Regions from separate parts of the Vibrio sp. 1249-1 genome, predicted to be linked through region 3. Evidence: riboswitches for the same ligand, from Rfam matches in the RefSeq annotation. Region 3 holds a riboswitch; each other region holds the start of a gene.
The links. A riboswitch is a leader RNA that binds a small molecule or an ion and turns the genes downstream of it on or off. The one in region 3 is predicted to bind thiamine pyrophosphate.
Positions count from the first base shown of each region.

Region 1: linked by a shared signal. The riboswitch ahead of thiD (bifunctional hydroxymethylpyrimidine kinase/phosphomethylpyrimidine kinase) and the one ahead of thiB (thiamine ABC transporter substrate binding subunit) in region 3 are both predicted to bind thiamine pyrophosphate.
Region 2: linked by a shared signal. The riboswitch ahead of thiC (phosphomethylpyrimidine synthase ThiC) and the one ahead of thiB (thiamine ABC transporter substrate binding subunit) in region 3 are both predicted to bind thiamine pyrophosphate.

Region 1 is NZ_JAWOWJ010000003.1:3,825-6,093, forward strand. It holds gene R7Z50_RS06750 (TldD/PmbA family protein) at 1-864, opposite strand, end outside; TPP riboswitch at 1,176-1,283, shown strand; gene thiD (bifunctional hydroxymethylpyrimidine kinase/phosphomethylpyrimidine kinase) at 1,381-2,238, shown strand; gene R7Z50_RS06760 (ABC transporter ATP-binding protein) at 2,228-2,269, shown strand, end outside.
Region 2 is NZ_JAWOWJ010000024.1:1,572-3,840, forward strand. It holds gene R7Z50_RS22905 (multicopper oxidase family protein) at 1-127, shown strand, start outside; gene crcB (fluoride efflux transporter CrcB) at 251-634, shown strand; TPP riboswitch at 696-794, shown strand; gene thiC (phosphomethylpyrimidine synthase ThiC) at 960-2,269, shown strand, end outside.
Region 3 is NZ_JAWOWJ010000012.1:77,977-80,245, forward strand. It holds gene mpl (UDP-N-acetylmuramate:L-alanyl-gamma-D-glutamyl-meso-diaminopimelate ligase) at 1-379, shown strand, start outside; gene R7Z50_RS18890 (flavin prenyltransferase UbiX) at 385-1,023, shown strand; TPP riboswitch at 1,061-1,197, shown strand; gene thiB (thiamine ABC transporter substrate binding subunit) at 1,270-2,262, shown strand.

The DNA.
Region 1 (2,269 bases), on a different contig from region 3:
CCATTCGTTAGTCATGGTGCCATCATCGACTGCATTCACTGCGGTGTGAGCAACCATTTCGCCCATCTTGTCGTGGAAGACTGATGCTTTCTTCGCAACTGAAGTGGTTTCTAACAAGTGACCACATGCTTCATGGAAGATAACGCCACCAAAGCCGTTACCAATCACCACCGGCATTTCACCCGATGGACAAGCATCCGCGCCAAGTTTTACTAACGCTTGCTGCGCGATAGTTTGACCTAGCTCTTTGGCATCAAGCTGTTCACTGAATTCCCAACCAGCAAGAGCGCCAGGACCTTCCATACCAGAAGACTGCTCATTACCTTTTTGCGCGACAGTGTTACCAGCAACACGAATGTAGTGGCGAGTATCGTCAACGTGTAGACCTTCTGAGTTGAAGATAGACACTTGTTGTTCACGCTGAAGCACGCTGCCAATAAACTGGCTGATATGCTCACTCTCAGCACGTGCGGCTTGGTCAACTTTCAATAGAAACGCGATTTTTGAATCTAGGTTAGCATCCTTACTTAGCGGCATGCGGCAACCATGTTGGATTGGGTAGCGGTTCAAATTCAAAGAACCCGCTGACGCGATTTGCTCACGCTTGTCTTTTGCAGCAAGCAGCGAGGTTACGCGCTTTAGTTCGGCTTCATCTGTGCTGTTAGTGTAACCGTAAAGCACCTTATGACCGAAAAAAAGACGAATACCGATACCAAAATCGATACCCGAGTTAACCTTATCCACTTCACCAGATGCGAGCTGGACAGTGTTGGTTTGGTGATGTTCAACGAATAGTTCAGCGAAATCAGCCCCCAAAAAGAGCGCATGATCGATCACTGACTTCGCTGTTACAGAATTAAGCATGAAGTCTCCTTGCTCGATGATCGTCTTAGCCATCCTAATTAACTGTGAAAAAGTTCAACAAAGTTAAATTGGCAACACGTTAAATTTTAACAGTTTTTTAACCTTGTTTTATGCTAATCCTTGCTTAACGAGACCACGATTATTTATTAAATATTCCAGGTTCTGCTCATTCACCAGAGCGTTGCACTAGTAAATTCCACCCAGCAAACCATTTAGGTGCTTACTTTATCACTCACCTCGCATAATTGAATACTCATTATAATTACGCTCAAAAAACGTATCCCTTCCGCAATGGTCCTGCTATCATCCGAACGAAATAGTCGGGGGGCCACACGACAAGTGTTGGCTGAGATCGAAATTCGAGACCCGTTGAACCTGATTCAGTTAGCACTGACGTAGGGAACTATGCACACTTTGCCTTTCGTCGCCCCTCTTAGGTAAGCGATAGCGATCGAAAAATCGATCTATCTGCAACGGTCAAAGTCAGTTCCTATACGTCTTGTAGTAGGAGCGACCATGACGCAGCAATCACAACCTCATTCACATCACACGCCAGCCTTGCCTACCCCTATCGTATTGACCATCGCAGGCTCAGACAGTGGTGGCGGTGCAGGTATTCAAGCCGACATCAAAGCGATGTCCGCAACCGGCAGTTTTGCTTGCTCGGTAATCACGGCGATTACTTCACAAAATACCCAAGGCGTTTCTGCGATTTTCCCCATTCCTCTCGACCATGTAGAGAGCCAACTTGATGCAGTATTTACCGACCTCAACATCGTGGCAGTCAAAGTGGGCATGCTGGCAGATTCCAACATCATCAAAGTCGTTGCAGACAAAATTAAACAATACCAGCCAAAACACCTCGTGATTGACCCTGTGATGGTGGCCACCAGCGGCGATCTATTACTGGAACAGTCGGCAATCAGCACTTTAAAAGAAGAATTGATTCCGCTCGCAGACATCATTACCCCTAACCTACCCGAAGGCGCAGCATTGACGGGTAAGCCAATGCCTCAATCAGAATCTGAAATGAACGATATGATTACCGACCTTCGTGCGCTTGGCGCCAAAGCTATTCTGCTCAAAGGCGGTCACCTTGAAGAAAATGAAAACAGCAACGATCTGCTTATCATGCAAGACAGTGCCGAGTTAATTAGCGCCAAGCGATTTCCAACCAAAAACACCCATGGCACAGGCTGTACACTTTCTTCCGCCATTACGTCTTATCTTGGCCAAGGCAACAACCTACACAAAGCGGTGCACCTGGGTAAGCAGTACATCAGCCAAGCTATCGCACACGCTGATGAATTGGATGTAGGTAAAGGCCATGGCCCTGTGAACCACTTTTTTGCGGGTCATACTTATGTTCGCTAACGCGATTGGCATTCAGCTTTCCGAAGCAAGT
Region 2 (2,269 bases), on a different contig from region 3:
CTTACTTGGAAAAAATGGCAGTGCGAAAGCGGCATTTTTTGCAGATAACCCAGGGCGTTGGATGTACCATTGTCATGTGATTGAACACATGAAGACGGGTTTGATGGGTTACATCGAAGTAAAGTGACTCCTGTAACTTTTTAAATCTTGATAAGTTTTAAGCGCTATACTTTGCTGAATTCTAAGATTGTATAATCACTATTGCCGTAAATTTGATTACAATGTCGCCATTAACTTTTCTGGGGGAATTATGGGACAACTATCCGTTTTGGGTTTTATTGCATTGGGTGGCGCATTTGGTGCATGTTCTCGTTACTTAATTTCTGAACTTTGTGTGATGCTACTCGGTCGTGGCTTTCCGTACGGTACCTTGACCGTGAACGTGGTTGGCTCATTTATTATGGGTCTACTGATTGCTGCGTTTGAAACTGAGTTGATGGTCACTGACCCATGGCGTCAAATCATCGGTCTTGGTTTTTTGGGCGCATTAACCACATTCTCTACTTTCTCGATGGATAACGTGCTGCTTATGCAGCAGGGCGCTTTCTTTAAGATGGGATTGAACGTATTGCTGAATGTCGTGTTAAGCATTTCAGCTGCGTGGATTGGTTTCCAATTATTGATGCGTAGCTAGCAAAAATACTCAAATCTTAATCAGGTCGGCTTGGTTTAACCAAGCCGTTTTTATATACTGATTTTACTTGTCGGAGTGCCATAAGGCTGAGACCGTTAATTCGGGATCCGTTGAACCTGATCAGATTAGAATCTGCGAAGGGAACAAGAGAAGATATCTACACCAGGGTTCTATCTGGTCGACCTATCAAATAGTCGAATGTTGTTATAGACGAAGAGCACTCGCTCAACTTGTCCTTAATTCGATTCCTCTTGTCGCATCTATCCGCCAAGCATTTTTATCCCAATACTTTTTATCTAAGCATAACAAAGCAAGGAAAAATGCTATGTCGAGTCGCAAGCAAGCGAGACTGGAAGCAAAACAGTTCATTGATACACTCTCGGTACAACCGTACCCAAATTCAAGCAAAGTCTACGTAGAAGGTTCACGTCCTGATATTCGTGTGCCAATGCGTGAAATATCACTCGCTGATAGCCTTATTGGAGGCACAAAAGAAGCGCCCATTTTCGAGCCTAATGAGCCAGTACGTGTTTACGATACCTCGGGTGTATACACAGATCCAGAACACACCATAGACCTCTACAACGGCTTACCTAAGCTGAGAGAAAGGTGGATTGAAGAGCGTGCCGATACTGAACTACTCGATGAAGTAAGCTCGGTATACACCAAAGAACGCCTAGAAGATGAAACGCTAGACGATCTTCGTTACGGCAATCTACCACGTATTCGACGTGCCAAAGATGGGCAGTGCGTGACTCAATTGCACTATGCTCGCAAAGGCATTATCACCCCAGAAATGGAATATATCGCCCTACGTGAAAATATGGGGCGTGCTCAGTACCGCGATGAAGTGCTGAATCAACAACATCCGGGTCAAAGCTTCGGAGCGAATCTTCCAAAAGACATTACCGCCGAGTTTGTGCGTAAAGAAGTCGCCGAAGGTCGCGCGATTATCCCTTCTAATATTAACCACCCAGAATCCGAACCAATGATCATTGGGCGTAACTTTTTGGTCAAAGTGAACGCCAACATCGGTAACTCATCGGTCACTTCTTCGATTGAAGAAGAAGTAGAGAAGTTAGTATGGGCAACGCGCTGGGGTGGCGATACCGTTATGGATCTCTCTACTGGACGTAATATTCACGAAACTCGCGAGTGGATTCTACGTAACAGTCCGGTTCCTATCGGTACCGTACCAATGTATCAAGCGCTTGAGAAAGTGAATGGTGTGGCGGAAAACCTTAACTGGGAAGTGATGCGCGATACTCTGATTGAGCAAGCAGAGCAGGGCGTAGACTACTTCACTATCCATGCCGGTTTACTACTTCGTTATGTGCCAATGACTGCAAAACGCGTTACTGGCATTGTTTCTCGTGGTGGTTCTATCATCGCGAAATGGTGTTTAGCGCATCACCAAGAAAGCTTCTTATACACCCATTTTCGAGAGATCTGTGAAATCTGTGCTAAATACGATGTCGCACTATCTCTTGGTGATGGTCTGCGTCCTGGCTCGGTTGCTGATGCTAACGATGAAGCGCAATTTGCAGAGCTTCGTACCCTTGGTGAGTTAACCAAGATAGCGTGGGAATACGACGTACAGGTGATTATCGAAGGTCCTGGTCATGTTCCAATGCA
Region 3 (2,269 bases):
CGATGATTTTGCGCATCACCCAACGGCAATTGAACTTACTGTCGGTGGTTTGCGTAACAAGGTAGGTGAAAAACGCATCCTTGCTGTGTTAGAGCCGCGGTCTGCCACCATGAAGCGTGGTGTACACAAAAACACACTTGCAGAGTCACTACACAGTGCAGATGAAGTCTTCTTGTTCCAGCCAGATAATATCGAGTGGTCTGTGCAAGACATTGCCGACCAATGCAAACAGCCAGCGTTTGTCGATGCGGATATAGATAACTTTGTAGCCAAGATCGTCGAACGTGCGCGACCAGGTGACCAAATTCTAGTCATGAGCAACGGTGGCTTTGGTGGTATTCACGGAAAACTTCTTGAGCAGTTAAAACAAAAAGCCTGATTTATATGCAAAACAAAACACAACCCTCTCATAAAAAAGCCATCACGTTGGCATTAACGGGGGCTTCTGGTGCTCCCTACGGCCTTCGTCTTTTAGAATGCTTGGTTGCGGCGGATTATCATGTCTACGTTCTGATTTCTTCGGCAGCTCGTGTTGTGATGGCAACCGAGCATAATCTTAAGCTGCCAAGTGGGCCAGAAGCCGCAAAGCAAGCGTTGGTAGAGCACCTGAACTGCAATCCCGATAACATCACCGTTTGCGGTAAAGATGACTGGTTCTCACCGGTTGCGTCTGGTTCTGCTGCACCAAAGCAAATGGTGGTTTGCCCATGTTCTGCGGGAAGCGTTGCAGCGATTGCGCATGGTATGTCAGATAACTTGATCGAGCGGGCCGCTGATGTGGTAATGAAAGAGCGCGGGCAGCTGTTGCTCGTGGTTCGCGAAACACCATTTTCAACGCTACATCTGGAGAACATGCACAAACTGTCGCAAATGGGCGTCACCATCATGCCAGCGGCTCCGGGCTTCTATCATCGGCCAAAGAGCATTGAAGACTTAGTGGATTTTATGGTGGCGAGAATTCTCGACCACTTAGGTATTGAGCAAGGTTTGGTGCCTCGTTGGGGTTATGACCAGCGCTCGTGAGCTGATTGTGTAACCACTCAAATACCTTTACAATCCATCCAACTCATCGGGGAGCAAACCCATTTAGCATTGAGTCAATCAATGCATTGGGGCGCTGAGACCTAAGTGTTTAACTAGGGACCCGTATTACCTGAACCAGATAATGCTGGCGTAGGAATTGAGTCTGGATATTGGAAGTCCTTAATAGCCGCCTCAAACCCTGTGCCGCTCAACTTATTTCTCTGAAATAATCATGGAGAGCGAGCTGTGAAACCCACTCTAAATCTGATTGCCCTAGCTGCAATCACCTCTACTTCAGCGTTTGCCGCTGAAAACACATTAACCATCTATACCTACGACTCTTTTGCCGCAGATTGGGGGCCGGGTCCTAAAATCGAGCAAGCTTTTGAAGCAAAATGTGGCTGTGACGTTAACTTCGTAGCGTTGGACGATGGTGTGTCGATTCTGAATCGTCTTCGTCTTGAAGGCGGTAATAGCAAAGCGGACATCGTATTAGGTTTGGATAACAATCTGATGGCAGAAGCGAAGAAAACCGATCTGCTTGCCGAGCACAATGTGGATACGGCTAACACAGTGTTACCAAACGGTTGGAGTGACACGACGTTTGTACCGTACGATTACGGCTACTTCGCGTTTGTGTACAACAAAGAGAAACTGGCTAATCCGCCGAAAAGCATGAAAGAGCTGGTGGAAACGCGCAACGATCTGAAAGTGATTTACCAAGATCCGCGGACTTCAACGCCGGGCCAAGGCTTAATGCTATGGATGAAATCTATTTATGGCGACGATGTGACGCAAGCGTGGCAGAAGCTAGCGAGCAAAACCGTAACGGTCACGAAAGGTTGGTCTGAGGCGTATTCTATGTTCCTCAATGGTGAGTCCGATTTAGTGCTTTCTTACACCACTTCACCTGCGTACCACTTAATTGCGGAAAACGATTCGAAGTTTGCTACGGCGAATTTTGCTGAAGGCCACTACATGCAAGTTGAAGTAGCCGCCAAAGTGAAAGGGGCAAAAAATTCAGAACTTGCTGATCAATTTATGAGTTTCATTTTAAGTGATGAGTTCCAATCGGCGATGCCAACGGGTAACTGGATGTACCCAGTCACTGACGTTGAGTTACCTAAAGGTTTTGAAACTTTGAGTGTTCCAAGCAAGTCGTTGAGCTTTAGTGCTGATGAAGTGGCAAAAATGCGTAAGTCTTGGATTCGCGAATGGCAAAGCGCATTGACGTTTTAGCTGACGT